Regions from separate parts of the Spirillospora sp. NPDC046719 genome, predicted to be linked through region 4. Evidence: riboswitches for the same ligand, from Rfam matches in the RefSeq annotation. Region 4 holds a riboswitch; each other region holds the start of a gene.
The links. A riboswitch is a leader RNA that binds a small molecule or an ion and turns the genes downstream of it on or off. The one in region 4 is predicted to bind cobalamin.
Positions count from the first base shown of each region.

Region 1: it holds a riboswitch for cobalamin, as region 4 does, so the genes downstream of both, cobN (cobaltochelatase subunit CobN) here and ABZ914_RS41645 (VWA domain-containing protein) in region 4, are expected to answer to the same signal.
Region 2: it holds a riboswitch for cobalamin, as region 4 does, so the genes downstream of both, ABZ914_RS08775 (ribonucleoside-diphosphate reductase subunit alpha) here and ABZ914_RS41645 (VWA domain-containing protein) in region 4, are expected to answer to the same signal.
Region 3: it holds a riboswitch for cobalamin, as region 4 does, so the genes downstream of both, bluB (5,6-dimethylbenzimidazole synthase) here and ABZ914_RS41645 (VWA domain-containing protein) in region 4, are expected to answer to the same signal.

Region 1 is NZ_JBEYYT010000440.1:3,464-7,634, forward strand. Features, by position in the region: gene cobN (cobaltochelatase subunit CobN) at 1-1,710, opposite strand, end outside; cobalamin riboswitch at 1,749-1,920, opposite strand; gene ABZ914_RS42270 (hypothetical protein) at 1,974-3,059, shown strand; partial or broken gene ABZ914_RS42275 (ferredoxin-like domain-containing protein) at 3,121-4,171, shown strand.
Region 2 is NZ_JBEYYT010000033.1:13,087-17,257, reverse strand. Features, by position in the region: gene ABZ914_RS08775 (ribonucleoside-diphosphate reductase subunit alpha) at 1-1,945, opposite strand, end outside; cobalamin riboswitch at 2,040-2,268, opposite strand; gene ABZ914_RS08770 (hypothetical protein) at 2,377-2,991, shown strand; gene ABZ914_RS08765 (YcnI family copper-binding membrane protein) at 3,067-3,780, shown strand; gene ABZ914_RS08760 (copper resistance CopC family protein) at 3,777-4,171, shown strand, end outside.
Region 3 is NZ_JBEYYT010000053.1:11,000-15,170, reverse strand. Features, by position in the region: gene ABZ914_RS12625 (sigma-70 family RNA polymerase sigma factor) at 1-13, opposite strand, end outside; gene ABZ914_RS12620 (GNAT family N-acetyltransferase) at 131-1,012, opposite strand; gene bluB (5,6-dimethylbenzimidazole synthase) at 1,069-1,683, opposite strand; cobalamin riboswitch at 1,729-1,901, opposite strand; gene ABZ914_RS12610 (DUF4260 family protein) at 1,955-2,374, opposite strand; gene ABZ914_RS12605 (DUF4240 domain-containing protein) at 2,461-3,030, opposite strand; gene ABZ914_RS12600 (class I SAM-dependent methyltransferase) at 3,108-3,806, opposite strand; gene ABZ914_RS12595 (LysR family transcriptional regulator) at 3,838-4,171, opposite strand, start outside.
Region 4 is NZ_JBEYYT010000423.1:3,799-7,969, forward strand. Features, by position in the region: gene ABZ914_RS41630 (helix-turn-helix domain-containing protein) at 1-393, opposite strand, end outside; gene ABZ914_RS41635 (ATP-binding protein) at 587-1,333, shown strand; gene ABZ914_RS41640 (TetR/AcrR family transcriptional regulator) at 1,244-2,026, opposite strand; cobalamin riboswitch at 2,143-2,266, shown strand; partial or broken gene ABZ914_RS41645 (VWA domain-containing protein) at 2,404-4,171, shown strand, end outside.

The sequences.
Region 1 (4,171 bases), on a different contig from region 4:
CATCGGCGGGATCAGGTGGTCGACGAGCGTGGCGTGCGCGCGCCGCTTGGCCTGCGTGCCCTCGCCCGGGTCGTTGACGAGGAACGGGTAGACCAGCGGCAGGTCGCCGACCGCCGCGTCCGGGCCGCAGGACGCCGACATCCCGGCGGACTTGCCGGGCAGCCACTCCAGGTTCCCGTGCTTGCCGACGTGGACGACGGCGTCCGCGCCGAACTCGTCCGCGATCCACCGGTACGCCGCCAGGTAGTGGTGGCTCGGCGGGAGGTCGGGGTCGTGGTAGATCGCGACGGGGTTCTCGCCGAACCCGCGCGGCGGCTGCACCATCACGACGACGTTCCCGGACCGCAGCGCGGCGAGCACGATCTCGCCGTCCGGGTCGCGCGAGTCGTCCACGAACAGCTCGCCCGGCGGCGGCCCCCAGTGCCGCTCGATGCCGTCGCGCAGGTCCTGCGGGAGCGTCGCGTACCAGGCCCGGTAGCGCGCCGCCGGGACGCGGACGGGGTTGCCGGTGAGCTGCGCCTCGGTCAGCCAGTCGGGGTCCTGGCCGCCCGCCGCGATGAGCGCGTGCATGAGCGCGTCGCCCTCGCCCGGCAGCGCGTCGCCGACGTCGTAGCCGCGCTCGCGCATCTCGGCGAGCAGCTTCACCACGCTGGCGGGGGTGTCGAGCCCGACCGCGTTCCCGATCCGCGCGTGCTTGGTCGGGTACGCCGACAGCATCAGCGCGACCCGCTTGTCCCGCGCCGGCACGTGCCGCAGCCGCCCGTGCCGGACGGCGATCCCCGCGACCCGCGCGGCCCGCTCCGGGTCGGCGACGTAGACGCTGAGGCCGTCCTCGTCGGTCTCCTTGAACGAGAACGGCACCGTGATGATCCGGCCGTCGAACTCCGGCACGGCGACCTGCGTCGCGGTGTCCAGCGGTGACAGCCCGTCGTCGTTGGCCTCCCACGCCGCGCGCTCGCTGGTCAGGCAGAGGCCCTGCAGGATCGGGACGTCCAGTTCGGCGAGCGCGCCGACGTCCCACGCCTCGTCGTCGCCGCCCGCGCCCGCGAACGCCGGCTTCGTGCCGCCCGCCGCCAGCACGGTGACGACCAGCGCGTCCGCCCGCCGGAGCGTGTCCAGCAGCTCCTTCTCGGCGGTGCGCAGCGACGCGCAGAACACCGGGAGCGCCCGCCCGCCCTTCGCCTCGATCGCCGCGCACAGCGCCTCGACGAACGCGGTGTTCCCGGCGAGGTGGTGGGCGCGGTAGTACAGGACGCCGACGACCGGTCCCTCGTCCGACGTGCGCTCGCGTTCCAGCACGCCCCACGTCGGGGTGGGGGCCGGGGGAGCGAAGCCGAACCCGGTGAGCAGCACCGTGTCGGACAGGAAGGCGAACAGCTCGGCGAGGTTGCCGGGACCGCCGTGCGCCAGGTAGGCGTGCGCCTCGGCGCTCACCCCGGCAGGGACGGTCGACAGCTCCATCAGCTCGGCGTCCGGCGCCTGCTCGCCGCTGAGCACCACCACCGGGCGCGGGCCCGCGAGCAGCGCGTCGAGGCCCTCCTCCCACGCGCGCCGCCCGCCCAGCAGCCGCACCACCACCAGGTCGGTGCCGTCCACCAGCGCGGGCAGGTCGTCGACGGACGTGCGGGCGGGGTTGGCCAGCCGGAAGTCGGCGCCGCTTGCGCGCGCGCTGAGCAGGTCGGTGTCCGAGGTGGACAGCAGCAGGATCACGCGGATCGCGTCCTCACCCGGGGTCCTCGCCCCGAATCGCAGGTCAAGAAGTGGCGGCACGGAGTCTCCTGGCTCCCGGATCGGCGCTCGCCCCGGCCTTCCCGCTCGCGCGGTGGCCTTCGGTGGGGTCCGCTCCCCGGTGACAGTGGCGGGACCGCGCCGGATTCGCACCGGCTTCCTCCCTTGTCGCCGCCCACACCCTAACCCGATTCCCGCCGCCCCGGCGCGCCCGGGGGCGCCGCCCGCCGTGGGACGATCTTCCGATGCAGCGGGAGAGCGAGCCGGTGTCGTGGCGGATCCGGCGCTGGGCGGCGCCCGCCGCGCTGGCGGTCCTGGTCGCCGTAGCCATCGCCGCGGTCGGCGTGACCGTTGGCGGGGAGACTCCGCGGGAGGCGGCGGGCTTCCCGTACCGGACGCCGCGCTTCCTGCTCGCCGCGGGAGGCCAGGGGACGTGGCTCGAAGTGCGCACGATGCCCCGGACGGGCGCGCCCGAGCGGCCGGTCGACGCGGTACGGCCGCCGGACTCCGCCGGCGCGGTGCAGGAGATCCTCGCCGGCCCGGACGGCAGGTTCGTGGTCGCCGCCTCGCGGAGCGACCCGTGCGAGACGCGCCTCTTCCGGTTCCGGCTGACCGGTGACGGCCACGTGACCGGGCTCGCGCCGATGCCCGGCGGCACCATCCCCGCGCTGGTCGCGGGCCTCGCGATGAACCGCCGAGGCGACCGGCTCGCCTACACGACCGCGCCCTGCGCGCCGGAGCCGCCGCACACGCCGGCGTCCGCCGACCCGCCGCGCGCACTGGCGCCCGCGAGCCCGCCGCGCGCCGCGCTGACCGTGCTCGACACCGCGACGGGGAACCGCCGCACGTGGAGCGCGGCCGGGCCCTCGGTCGTCGGCGAGATCGTCTGGGCCCGCGACGGCCGGACGCTCGGCTACACCATCGGCGACCTCGTTCCCGGGGCCGGGCAGGACGCCGCCGTCCAGAACGTCACCGTCCGCGCGACCGACACCCGCGACGGCGGACCGGGCCTGCGCGAGGGACGGGTCCTGTTCCGCGCGCCGGACGGCGTCTCGTCCGCCACCATGGGCCCGGACGGACGTTCCGGCTACGGGATGATGCGGAGGCCGGACGCCACCGTCCTGTTCGCCTTCACCGAGGGGAGGCCGATGCGGGTCACCCGCACGATCCCGCAGACGCCGGGCACGAGTGTCGGCGTCGTCCTCGTCTCGAGCGGTGAACCGCGTTATGCCTGCTTGAACGGCCTGGACGCGTTCGGCAGGGCCATCGACGGGACGGTCCGGACGACCTTCTCGGGGCTCGGGCACTGCGACTCGGCGATGGCCTCCTGACCCGGCCCGCGGCACGAGATCGCGTCGCCGGGGCCCTCGGAGCGGGCCTTAGGATCCTCGCGTGTCGACTTCGCGTTCCGGGCCGGACCGGTGTCCGGGGGCTCTGCGGGTGCACGCCGCCGCCGACGGGGGGCTGGCGCGCGTCCGGCTGCCCGGCGGCGCGCTGACGCGGCCGCGGCTCGACGCCCTCGCTGCCGCATCGCGGGAGCTGGGCGACGGGTTCCTCGAACTGACGTCGCGGGCGAACGTGCAGATCAGAGGGCTCGCGGACGGGGCGGAGAGCGAGCTGAGCGAGCGGCTGCACGCGGCCGGGCTGCTGCCGTCCGCCGCGCACGAGCGCGTCCGCAACATCCTCGGCAGCGTGCTGACCGGGCGCGACGGCTCCGGGCTGCTGGACGCCCGGCCCGTCGTGGCGGCGCTGGACGCGGGCCTGTGCGCCGCCCCGGACCTCGCTGGCCTGCCCGGCCGGTTCCTGTTCGCGGTCGACGACGGGCGCGGCGACGTCATCGCGCTGCGCGCCGACGTCGGCCTGTACGCGGTGGCGCCGGACGCGTTCGCCCTGGTCCTCGCCGGGACGGACAGCGGCCTGCGGGCGGCCCCGGAGGACGCCGCCGCGCTCGCGCTGGACGCCGCGCGCGCGTTCCTGCGCGTCCGGACGAGCGAGTGGCGGCTCGCCGAGCTCGGCCGCGACCTCTCGCTGCCGGGAAGCAGGAGCGCACCCGTCCCGGTCCCGGCGGTCCCGTACCGGACGCCGCTCGGCGAGATCCCGCAGCGGGACGGGCGGACGGCGTTCTCCGGGCTGGTCCCGCTCGGCCGCCTCGACCCCGCCGGGCTGGGCGCCGCCGGGGAGATCATTGTCACTCCGTGGCGGGGCGTCGTCATTCCCGGCATCGCGGACATGTCACACTTCCCTGGCCTGGTCACCGGACCCGACTGGGCGGGGCTGACGTCCTGCGCGGGCCGTCCCGGCTGCGCGAAGTCGCGCACCGACGTGCGCGCGGACGCGGCGCGGGCCCGCCGGGCCGGCGGCGGCCTGCCGGTCCACAGGTCGGGCGGCGTGCGCGAGTGCGGGCGCCCCGCCGACCGGCACGTCGCGGGCGTGGGCGGCCCCG
Region 2 (4,171 bases), on a different contig from region 4:
CGACGAGGTACCCGTTGATCTGCAGGAACTCGCCGGACAGCGTCTCGCGCTTGAACAGGTTGGACACCTGCGGCTCGATGCACTCGTAGCAGCCCGCGATGGACGCGATCGTGGCGGTCGGCGCGATCGCGATCAGCAGCGAGTTGCGCAGCCCGACGTCGGCGATCCGGGCGCGGAGCGCGTCCCATTCGGCGGGACGGGCCGGCGCGGCGTCCGGGAAGTGGTCGAGGTGCAGCTGCCCGCGCGCGGTGCGGGTCTCGGCGTAGGCCGGGAGCCGGCCGTGCGCCTCGGCCAGGTCGGCGGACGCGGCGTAGGCGGCGAGCGCGATCTCCTCGGCGATCCGGGTGGACAGCTCGCGGGCCTCGGCGGAGTCGAACGGGAGCCGGAGCGTGAAGAACACGTCGGCGAGGCCCATGACGCCGAGGCCGACGGGACGCCATTTCCGGTTGGCCGTTTCCGCCTCGGGCGTCGGGTAGAAGCCGCGGTCGATGGTGCGGTCCAGGAAACGGACGGCGGTGCGGACGGTCGCGCGGAGCCGGTCCCAGTCGATCCCGGACGGCGACACGTGCGCGGCCAGGTTCACCGACCCGAGGTTGCACACCGCCGCCTCGTTGTCGCCCGTGACCTCCAGGATCTCGGTGCACAGGTTCGACAGGTGGACGGTCCGGCCCGGCTCGGCGGTCTGGTTGCAGGCCCGGTTCGCGGCGTCCTTGAAGGTCATCCAGCCGTTGCCGGTCTCCGCGAGCGTCCGCATCATCCGCCCGTACAGCTTCCGCGCCGGGACCTGCCGGACGTACCAGCCCTCCTTCTCGGCCGCCCGGTACGCGGCGTCGAAGGCGTCGCCCCACAGGTCCGTCAGCTCCGGGACCTCCTTCGGGTCGAACAGCGACCACGTCCCGTCCGCCTCGACGCGGCGCATGAACTCGTCCGGGATCCAGTTCGCCAGGTTCAGGTTGTGGGTGCGGCGCGCCTCCTCGCCGGTGTTGTCGCGCAGTTCGAGGAACTCCTCGACGTCGGCGTGCCACGGCTCCAGGTACACGCACGCCGCGCCCTTGCGGCGGCCGCCCTGGTTGACGGCGGCGACGGAGGCGTCCAGCGTGCGCAGCCACGGGACGATCCCGTTCGAGTGCCCGTTCGTCCCCCGGATCAGCGACCCGCGCGACCGGACCCGCGTCCAGGAGATCCCGATCCCGCCCGCGTACTTGCTGAGCCGCGCGACCTGCCCGTACCGCTCGTAGATCGCCTCCAGCTCGTCGCGCGGCGAGTCCAGCAGGAAGCACGACGACAGCTGCGGGCGCCGCGCCGCGGAGTTGAACAGCGTCGGCGAGCTGGGCAGGTACGACAGCGTGCTGAGCAGCCCGTACAGCTCGGCGGCCTCGTCGACGGTGTCGGACAGGCCCACGGCCACTCGCAGGAAGAAGTGCTGCGGCCGCTCCAGGACGAGCCGGGTACGCGGATGCCGCAGCAGGTACCGGTCGTAGAGGGTGCGGAGCCCGAAGTACCCGAACCGGTCGTCCGCCTCCTCGACCGCGCCTCCCGAGGGGGGGCGACCCCCCGCGCCCCCCGGACCCGCGTCGATGAGGCCGTCCAGCGCGGCGGCGTTCGCGGCGACGAACGCGGCGGGGCCGTCGGCGAGGAGGCCCTCGGCGTGCGCGGCGGCGACGGACTCCGCGAAGCCCCGGACGCCGGCCTCGGCGGTCTCGTCGCGGATCCGGGCGGCCAGCAGCCGCGCGGCGACCCGGGAGTACCCCGGTTCCGCCGCGACCAGCGCGGCGGCCTCCCCGATCGCCAGGTCCCGCAGGGCGGCGGCGCTCGCGCCGTCCCCGGCCCGGACCGCGCCGAGCACCCGTTCCGGCGCGGTCCCCTCGACGCCGGCGCAGGCCGCGGCGACCTCGGCCGCGATCCCCCCGGCGGCCGGCGCTTCCGCAGGCATGGTGACTGTCACGTTCTCTCCCCTCGTGAGACGGCCTCGCGAGGGCATGCGAACGGGCGCGACGGCAGGCTGCCGCGCACCGTCCCCCGGCTCACCCGCGAAGCCTCGGACGTACGGCGTGCATGGCAGGTCTTCGGACTCGCGGGCGCCCGCGCCTCCTGCCGGAGGCACGACCTACTGGCCGTCGCTTCCCGATCCGGACGATCCGGTTCAGTGCCTGTGACGGCGGTCGTTCCCGCTCACCGCTGCGGGGCAGTCCCGGACTTGCACCGGGTTCCCTCTTACGACGCCCCCGCCGCGAGCGGCGGGGGCGAACCAGCACGGGATTGAACCCTACATCTTGTTGATCCTCATTGCGCAACCCCAACATGTAGGGCGCGTCGGGATCGGATCGCGGGGGTCGGATGCGCGGCCGCGGAGCGGGGTGGGACGATGTCCCCGTCATGTCCCCGCGTCCCAAGCAGCCGGCCTTCCGCACCGCGCGCGCGGTCGTCTTCGCGACCGTGTGCGTCGCGCTCGCGACCGCCGGCCACGACCTGGCGTCGCACGAGCCGGTGCCGGGCTGGGCGGTGCTCGCCGGGTTCGGCGCGGCCCTCGCCGTCGCCGTCGCCCTCGCCGGCCACGAGCGCTCCCTCCCGACGATCATGGGCGGGCTGCTCGGCGGCCAGTTCGCGCTGCACACGCTGTTCACGAGCGCGACCGAGGGCATGCGCGACTGCGACACCGCCGCGCACGCGGGGCACGCCGCCGCGACGCCCGCGATGCACGGCTCCGGCACGTCCATGACCGTCGCGCACGTCGCCGCCGCCGTGGTCGCGGCCTGGTGGCTGCGGCGCGGCGAGCGGGCCGCGTGGTCCCTCGCGCGGCGCCTCGCGTCCGCCGCCGACCGCCCGATCCGGCTGCTGCTCGCGCTGCTGCTGATCGAACCGGCGGAGCGCCCGGTGCGTACCCCGGTGGTGCCGGTGGCGGCCGGCGCGATCGCCACGGGACGCGCGCTCCGGCACCAGGTCGTCCGGCGGGGACCCCCTCCGCGTTCGAGGGCGCTCGCCCACCTCTGAGCGAGCGCCGTACGTCACCGGCCGCCGGACCCCCGGCGCCCGGCCCTTCCCGTACGACTCGAACGGAGTTCCGTCTTGCCTTCCCGCACGCATGCCCGCCGGCTCGGCACGCTCGCCGTCCTCGCCGGCGCCGGCGTGGTCGCGTTCGCGACCGCCGCGTCCGCGCACGTCACCGTCAACCCGAAGACCGCCGAGCAGGGCTCCTACGCCAAGGTCTCGTTCCGGGTGCCGAACGAGGAGGACAACGCCGCCACGACCAAGCTCGTGGTGAACCTCCCCACCGACCACCCGCTCGCTTCGGTGTCGGTGCGGCCCGTCCCCGGCTGGACCGCGAAGGTCGTGGAGTCCACGCTGCCGAAGCCGGTCAAGACCGAGGGCGGCGAGCTGACCAAGGCCGTCACGCAGATCACCTGGTCCGGCGGCAGGATCGAGCCCGGCCAGTTCCAGGAGTTCGACGTCTCGCTCGGCCCGCTGCCGACCGACACCGACACGTTGACGTTCAAGGCCGACCAGACCTACTCCGACGGCCAGGTCGTCAAGTGGGAGCAGGACCCGGGCGACGGCGCCAACGAGCCCGAGCACCCGGCGCCCACGCTCAAGCTGACGCCCAAGGGCGCCTCCGACACCGCCGCCGCCGGGCTCACCGCCCAGTCCAAGCCCGCCGCCAAGACGGAGGCGGGTTCCGACGACGGCACCGCCCGCGTGCTCGGCGGCGTCGGCATCGGCGTCGGCGTGATCGGCATCGCGGTCGGCGGCTACGGCCTGTCCCGGGCGCGGAGCCGGGCGTGAGCCGGGCCGTCCGGCGCACCGCCGCCGGCGCCGCCGCGGCCTTCGCCGCGCTGGCGCTGACCGCCCCGCCCGCCTCCGCCCACACGTCGCTGACCGGCGCGAACCCCGCCGCGAACGCGACGGTCGCGCCGCCGACCCAGATCGTCCTGACGTACGCCGACCCGGTGCAGCTGCCGCAGGTCGTGCTGACGGACGCGGGCGGCGGGCGGCACGAGGCGGGCAAGGCCCAGGCGGTGGACAACAAGGTCACCGAGGCGGTGAAGGGCACGCTGCCGAACGGTGTGTACACGGTCGGCTGGCGCGTCGTGTCGCCGGACGGCCACCCGATCAGCGGCACCTACACGTTCACCGTCACCGGATCCACCGGCGCCGCCGGCACCGCTGGCACCGC
Region 3 (4,171 bases), on a different contig from region 4:
GGGCGCCCGTCACGGCTCGTCCCGTGGCGCTGGGGGAAGGGTCATGCGGGACCCTTCTGGAGGCGTGGAGGGGGGTCACGTCCTTGATTGCCCGGAGGCGTCCCACCCCTTCTCGCGGCAGGACGGTCGGTCACAGGTAGTGGCCGCTCGCCAGGTAGGGGGCGGGGGCGGGCATGCCGCGGACGGCGATGTAGCCCTCCTGGCCGATGTCGAGGCGGGCGGCGAGGCCGACGTCCACCGCCCAGTGGTTGCCGGTGGTGATGCAGTTGACGAGGGTGTCCCCGCGCGCGGCGGCGAGCGCCTCCCACAGCAGGCTCTCGGCGGTCTCGGGACGGTCGGCGGCCAGCAGTGCGGGACGTCCCGCGGCCTCGTCGATGTAGACGTAGCCGCGCCGGCCGGGCGCGTCGGAGACGACCAGCCGCAGCGTCTCCAGCATGTGGACGTGGTCGGGGCCGTGGCCCGCGCCGCGGACGGCGGTGTCCAGCCGGTCCATCCACTCCAGGTCGTCGCTCCGCCCGTCCCGCAGGCCGCGGACGGCGGGCAGCGTGGACCGGTCGACGGTGCCGACCATCCGCATCTGCGGGTGCAGGGTGAAGCCCGCCAGCCGGTAGCGGCGCGTCGCCGCCGGATGCACCGTCGAGGAGAACAGCCCTGGGCGGTCGCCGGCGTGCCGGAGCACGGCGTCCATCAGGCGCTTGCCGATGCCCTTCCCCTGCCGGCCGGGCAGGACGCCGTAGGTCGCCAGGTACCAGAGCCGTTCGCGGTTCTGGGAGACGGCGAAGCCCACGACGTCCCGGCCCTCTTCGGCGAGCCAGCAGCCGTCCGGGTCGACGGTCAGGAAGTGGCCCAGGCGGTCGATCAGGCGGCGGGACTGCTCCTCCGTCGGCGGTTCCGGGTCCGGTTCGCCCACCCGCCGGCTGAGGCGGTCGCCTTCGAGGAACGTCACCGCCGCCGCGCGCTCGGTCGCGACGAGGTCGTCCCGCGACATGCGCCTGATGCGTACGGGGTCCATGCAGGCATGATCACGCCAGGGGCGGGGCGGCGCACCTGATTATTCGGGTGCCGTGCTCACCAGCGGTCGTGGTGGACGGCCGCGTGGAGGGGGCGGCGGTGCCGCCAGCCGTGCCGTTCGAGGTCGGGGACGGTCTCCAGGTGCGTGACCGGCCCGACGCACAGCCAGGCGACCGGCCGGACGCTCGCCGGGATGCCGAGGAGTTCCTGCAGGTAGGGCTCGCGGTAGAACGACACCCAGCCGACGCCCAGTCCCTCCGCCGTCGCCGCCAGCCAGAGGTTCTGGACGGCCAGGCAGACGGAGTACAGGCCGGCGTCGGCGATCGCGTGCCGGCCGAGGACGGCGGGGCCGCCGCGCTCGGCGTCGTAGGTGACCACGATCGACACGGTGGATTCGAGCACCCCGTCGATCTTGATGCGGGCGAAGCGGGCGGCGGCGTCGCCGGTGAGGGTGGCGGCGAACGCGTCGCGCTCGGACCGGACGTGGTCGTGGAACGCGCGGCGGACGTCCGGGTCGCGGACCAGCACGAAGTCCCAGGGCTGGGAGAGGCCGACGCTGGGGGCGGCGTGCGCGGCGGTGAGGATGCGGTCGAGGACGCCGTCCGGGATCGGCGCGCCGGTGAACTCGGCGCGCACGTCGCGGCGGCGGTGGATGACGTCGTACAGGTTCATGGGCAGGCTCCCGCTGCGGTCGGGCCGCCCAGGGCGGGCGGCCGGTGGAGCGAGGCCGGTCTTCGGACTCCCGGATCGACGCCTCACCGCCCGCCTTCCCGGCCTGACGGCCAGTGGCCGCGCGTGCGCGCGTGGGCGGCGGCTCCCCGGTCACCGCGGCGGGCCCGTGCCGGATTCGCACCGGCTTCCCGATTCTCCCCGAGGGGCACCTCGCGTCAGTTCACGCCGTCCGCGATCGTAGCGGCGCCCGCCTTCGGGTCGGAGGAGGGGGTCAGTGGCGCTGGAAGCCGTCCTTGGTGCGCAGGCCGTAGCCGAGGGCGCGGTCGAACGAGATGTGGGCCATCCAGCCGCAGAGCCCGGCGAAGATCGGAGCCCACGCGAACGGGCCGACCGTGTAGAGGGCCATGAGCGCGAGCGGGACCAGCGCGCGGTGCGCGGTGTTGTAGTACGGGACGGCGCGTGCCGGGAGCTGCCCGCGCTCGACGGTGTGCGCGTCCCGGATCCCGGCCAGGAAGGTGAGGTCGGGCGCGATGAAGAACGCGACCGCGAGGAGCGCGGCGAGCCAGCCGTGGTTGACGCCTTCTAGGACGGCGAACGCGGTCCAGAACAGCGCGTTCGCGCCCCAGGCGGTGCGGCGGGCCACGAGCGCGGCGGAACCCTTGCGGACGGTCGGAGCGGTGGCGGTGCTCATGGCCTGGTGCCCTCCTGCTTGGCTAATGGCGTTAGCTACAAGCTAAGGCTAATGCCATTAGCTGTCAAGCTCATGGTGACAACCGCTCAGAGGAACAAGGCGGCCAGCCGGGGCAGGTGCAGCCGGGTCTCGGCGTCGTTCTCGACGTTCCAGTTCTCGCCCGCGGGCCGCTCGGGCCGCCGCATCGAGCGCACGGCCGACTCCATCGCCGCGTCGAACGACTCGGTCTCTCCCATGACGCGCTCGTAGGTGCTGCGCGCCGCGTAGTGCAGGCCCTCCGCGCCGATCCACCCTTCGTCCTCCCGGGCCATCCGCACCACCGTGGGAACGTCGGCCAGCGTGTCGGGGTCGTCGACGGCGCGCGCGAACACGTCGCGTCCCAGCAGTGCGAGCCCGGCGCGGAAGTCCATGAAGCCGTCGTCGCCGCAGCCGCCCTCAATGAGGTAGGCGGCGTTCCAGAGCGGCCGCCGGTACGCCGAGTCGAGGACGCGCGTCAGCATGGCGTCGAACGCGACGATGCCGGGGCCGTCCAGCTCCGCGAGCCGGTCGGCCACCAGGTCGATCAGCGGGTCGTCGGGGGAGTCGCGGTCGTCGGCGTGCGCGCCGGCCTCGGCCCGCGCGTCCTCGATCAGGGTCCACCACGTCCGCTCGTCCATCGGTCCTCCCGCATGCGCCGGCTCCGCCGTTTTCGCGGACCAATGTGCCGCACGGGTCCGACAGGCCGGGCCGCGGGTCAGCGGGGGCGGGCGGTGAACCAGGCGCCGTCGTCGTCCAGGAAGTGGCCGAGGCGCAGGCCCGCCGCGTCCAGCACCGCGGGAAGCTCCTCGTCGCCGAGGTGCCGGTTGGTGAAGGTGTGCGTCCAGCGCCGCTCGCCGATCCGGTATTCGAGCGTCGCGACGACCGTCCCGGGCTCGGGCCGTTCGAGGTGCGCCACCCGGTAGCGGACGCCGTCGTGCGTCCACTCCCGGGGCGCGTCGTCGTGCCAGTGCCTGCCCGTGTCGCGCTGGACGACGACCACGCCGTCCGGCCGGACGTGGCGGCGGCAGGCCGCGAGGAGCGCCGCCCGGTCGCCGTAGTTGACCAGGTACGACATCAGCAGGACGCAGCCGAACCGGTCGGGCAGGTCCAGGTCCTGGATCGGCGAGCACACCGTGCGCGCGCCCTCGATCCGGGCGAGCATCGCCGCGGAGCCGTCCACCGCCGTCACCGGATGGCCGAACCCGACCAGCGGGCGGGTGACCCGCCCGGCGCCCGCGCCCAGCTCCAGGATCGGCGTGCCGGCCGGGATCGTCGTGTGGACGAGCGCGGCGCTCGCGACGTCCGGCGGGAGCGCGGCGTAGAACTCGACCGCCGACCCGTCGTCCGCGATCTCGCCGGGGCCCGTCCCGGCGCGCCGCCCGTCCTCTGCCGCGCCGTCCTCTGCCGTCGCCATGATCGAATCGTCGGACGGCGGTCCGCCGCCGTCAAGACGCCCGAGCCGCACCGGCCCCGCCGCGCACCAGGCCGGCGGACCGCCGGGCCAGCTCGACCAGGGGGCGGACCAGGGGCTCGGCGCCGGGACGCCACCGGGCCTCGATGTGGACGGCGGTGACCTCGTCGACGGCGGGATCGAGCCGGACGAGGTCGCCGGCGTCGAGCTCGGCGCGGACGGCCGTCTCGGGGACGAGCGCGACGCCGCGGCCGAGCGCGGCCATCCGGCGCAGCGCGGCGAGGGAGCCGGTGGCCATGCCGATGCGGGTGCCCGGGCCGAGGGCGCGGCCGTAGCGGCGGGTCAGCATCTCGGACGTGCACTCGGGG
Region 4 (4,171 bases):
GGCCGTGATGACGGCGCGGGAGTACTCCTCGGTCTGCAGCAGGCCGTGGATGAGCTGCGGGTCCCAGGTGCGGATGTGCGACGCCTCGTCCTCCAGCGCGACGTAGCTGCCCGCGAAGACGTCCTGGTAGGCGGTCCACCAGCCGCGCTGCCCCGCCTGCCTGGCCAGCGTGATCAGCGCGTCGCGGTCGGGGCTCGGAACGCCGTACAGGTCGAGGATGTCGGCGATGTCGCCGGGGCGCGGCCGGGTCTGGCTGGTCTCCAGCCGGGAGACGGTGGCCCGGGACCAGTCGAGGCGGTCCGCCACCTCCTGCAGGGTGAGTCCCTGCTCCTCGCGCAGCTTGCGGAGCTCCCGCGCCAGACGGCGGCCACGAACGGTGGGGCGGTAGGTCATGGGAGCGAAGTCTCGCCGCTCTCGGGCCGCGCCACAACGCGATTGGCGAACCCGGCACCGAGGGCAGGGCAATTCCATCAAGGCGCTTGCGTACGTGAGAATCTCACGAGAGTCTTGAATGCGTGACTGCTCGGGGACCGATAGTGACGGCGACCGGACCGCGCTCCCGGCAGACGGCCCGCGGGAGGCACTCGTGAAGACCCCGCCTGAGACCACCGACGCGAGCCAGCGCGCGCCGCGGCGCACCGCCGGGCCGCGCGCCGGGCACGACCGGTCGGCCGCCCCGGCCGCCGACCCCGCGGCGCCGCCCGGCGCCCCCTCCGACCAGGCGGCCGACCTCGCCGCGGACATGATGACCGACGCCGCCGCCATGGCCGACGCGATGGCCGCCGGGGGCGCGCGCGGGCCGGGCGGCGCCAGGCCGGGCTGGGTGTGGGCGCTCCCCGGCGGTCCCGGCTGCGCGAGCCATGCCCGCCGCGTGCTGCGCGACGCGCTCGCCTCGCTCGGCGTGCGGGACGAGGCGATCGGCGACGCGCAGCTGATGGTGAGCGAGCTGGCCACCAACGCGCACCAGCACGCCGGCGACCACGGCCCGCACGAGCTGTGGCTCTACCTGGGCGACCCGCCCGGCGCCGAGCCCCGCCCGTCCGGCGCCCCGGCAGGCCCGGGTGCCCTGGCCGGTCCCGGCCTCCCGGGTGCCCCGGTCGCTGCCGAGGTGCGGTGCGCCGTCTTCGACGCCTACGTCGACGCGTCGCTGCCCGGCTACTCGTGGACGTCCGGGGACTGCGGGCGCGGTCTCAGCATCGTCCGGGAGCTGTCGCGGGGCCGCTGGGGCATGCTGCGGACGCTGTCACGGCTCGGCCCGGGCGTCCGCGGCAAGGCCGTCTGGTTCGCCGTCCCGGTGCGCGGCGGCGCGAAGCAGCCGGTCCCCGGCCTCTAGGCGCCCCCCGCCCGCCGCGTCCTGGGCCTCCAGCGCGGGGGCGATGTCGGTGACCAGCGACATCAGCGACCTGGTCAGCAGCGTCTGCACCTGCGCGCGGTCGAGGGTCCGCTCCTGGAGCCACTGCCGCGTCGCCGCGTCCGCGAGCCCGGAGTAGACGCGCAGGACGGCCCGCAGCGTGCCGGTCGGCGCGGGCACCCGCAGGACGGCGAGCATGTGCTCGACCGTCCGGTCGCGGAACCGGTTGACGAGGTGGAGCAGCTCCGGGTCCTGCCCGAAGCCCTCCGCGTCCAGCGCCGCGAACCAGGTGGTGGCGTTCCGCTCGGCGGTGTCGAGGAACAGGTTCACGCACAGCTCGACCGTCTCGGGCAGCGTCATCCGCTCGTCCGGGGGCGGCGCCTGCACCGCCGCGGTGGCCGTCAGGCCCTGGACGACCTTGAGGAACAGCTCCCGCTTGGTGCCGAAGTAGTAGTGGATGAGCCCGCGCTGGACGCCGGCCTCGCGGGCGATCGCCGCGGTGGCCACCTCCGCGTACGGCAGCTCGGTGAACATGCGGCGCGCGACGTCGAGGATCTGGTCGCGCCGCTCGTCGCGCGGCAGGCGCTGGTAGCGGGCCTTCGGGCTCCTGGTGTCGCCCGGGTGCGGCGTCGCGGCTCCGGCGGCCTCGCCGCGCGGGGCTGCGCGTCGCTCCATACCGACCAGTAGACCATCTCATTGGCGTATCGCCAACATTGACCGGCACTGCGCCGATAGATGGCCGGGTCGAGCGCGTCCGGCCGGTGTGCGATCCTGGGCGGGCGACGGACGCGGAGGAACCCGGTGCGAATCCGGGGCTGTCCCGCAACTGTGACCAGGGGAGCCCCCCTCGACACGGCCACGGCACGCGGTGCTGGAAGGCCGAGGGGGAGCGGTGATCCGGGAGCCAGGAGACTCCGGCCGTCGGACAGGCACCGCCACGGGCGTGGACACCCGAGGAAGGATGACGAGACGTGCGACCTGCGTCGGCGCCGGACACCGGCCGGCCGGAGAGGCGCGCCCGCGAGCGCTACCCCTTCTCCGCCGTCGTCGGAATGGCCGATCTGAAGCTCGCCCTGCTGATCAACGCGGTGTCGCCGGGCGTCGGCGGCGTGCTGGTCCGCGGCGAGAAGGGCACCGCGAAGTCGACGATCGTGCGCGCCCTGGCCGGGCTGCTGCCCCCGGTGCCGGCCGTGCCGGGCTGCCGGTTCTCCTGCGACCCGGACGATCCCGACCCGGCGTGCCCCGACGGCCCGCACGCCCCGGGCGAGGCGGGGACGCGGGACGCGCGGCTGGTCGAGCTGCCGGTGGGCGCGTCCGAGGACCGGCTCACCGGCTCGCTGGACATCGAGCGCGCGCTGACCGAGGGCGTGAAGGCGTTCGAGCCGGGCCTGCTCGCGGCCGCGCACCGCGGCGTCCTGTACGTCGACGAGGTCAACCTGCTCCATGACCACCTGGTCGACCTGCTGCTGGACGCGGCGGCCATGGGCGAGTCGTACGTGGAGCGCGAGGGCGTCTCCGTCCGGCACGCGGCACGGTTCCTGCTGGTCGGGACGATGAACCCGGAGGAGGGCGAGCTGCGCCCGCAGCTGCTGGACCGGTTCGGGCTGACCGTCGAGGTCGCCGCGACCCGCGACCCGGCCGAGCGCGCCGAGGTCGTCCGGCGGCGGCTGCGGTTCGAGGACGACCCGGACGGCTTCGCCGCGGCCTTCGCCGCGGACGAGGCGGACCTGGCCCGGCGGATCGCCGCCGCCCGCCGCCGGCTGCCCGGCGTGGAGCTGACCGACGCCGCGCTCCGGCAGATCACCGCCGTATGCGCGTCGTTCGAGGTGGACGGCCTGCGCGCCGACCTGGTGACGGCGCGGGCCGCGATCGCGCTGGCCGCCTGGCACGGCCGCGACGCGGTGACGGCCGACGACGTCCGGACGGCGGCGCGGCTAGCGCTGCCGCACCGGCGCCGCCGCGACCCGTTCGACGCGCCGGGCCTCGACCGGCAGAAGCTCGACGAGGTGCTCGAAGAGCACGGCGACGAGCCGGAGCCGCCCGACGACCCGGGACCTCCCGGCGACGGCCCGGACGGCCCGGACGGCCCGGGCGGTCCGGGCGGCCCGGACGGGGGAGGCGGCGGCCTTCCCGACGGCTCCGGGGAGGACGCGCCCGTCCCGCCGCCGGCCGACCCGCCCCCGGAGGAGACACCGCAGTCCGGGGAGAGCGGCGGCCCGGGGCGGTCGGGCGAGAGCGAGCCCGCGCCGGCGGACGCCGCCTACAAGCCGCGCCTTTTCACCGTCCCCGGGCTGGGCGAAGGCGCGCCGGGACGGCGTTCCAAGGCGCGCAGCCCGTACGGACGCGTGTCAGGCGCACGGCCGGGCGCGCGCGGGCTGCACCTGACGGCGACGCTGCGCGCGGCGGCACCGCACCAGCGCGCGAGGGGACGCACCGGTTCCGGTCTGGTCGTCCAACCCGAAGACCTGCGCGAAGCGGTCCGCGACGGACGGGAGGGCAACCTCGTCCTGTTCGTCGTCGACGCCAGCGGTTCGATGGCGGCGCGCAAGCGGATGCGCGCGGTGAAGGGCGCCGTCCTCAGCCTCCTCCTCGACGCCTACCAGCGGCGCGACAAGGTCGGCCTCATCACCTTCCGGGGCCGGGACGCCGACCTGGCGCTGCCGCCTACGTCGTCGGTGGAGGCCGGGGCGCGCCGCCTCGACGCGCTGCCGACCGGGGGCCGCACCCCGCTGTCCGCCGGGCTGGCGCGGGCCGCCGAGGTGCTGCGGGTCGAGCGGCTGCGCGACCCGGCCCGCCGCCCGCTGCTGGTCGTGGTGATTC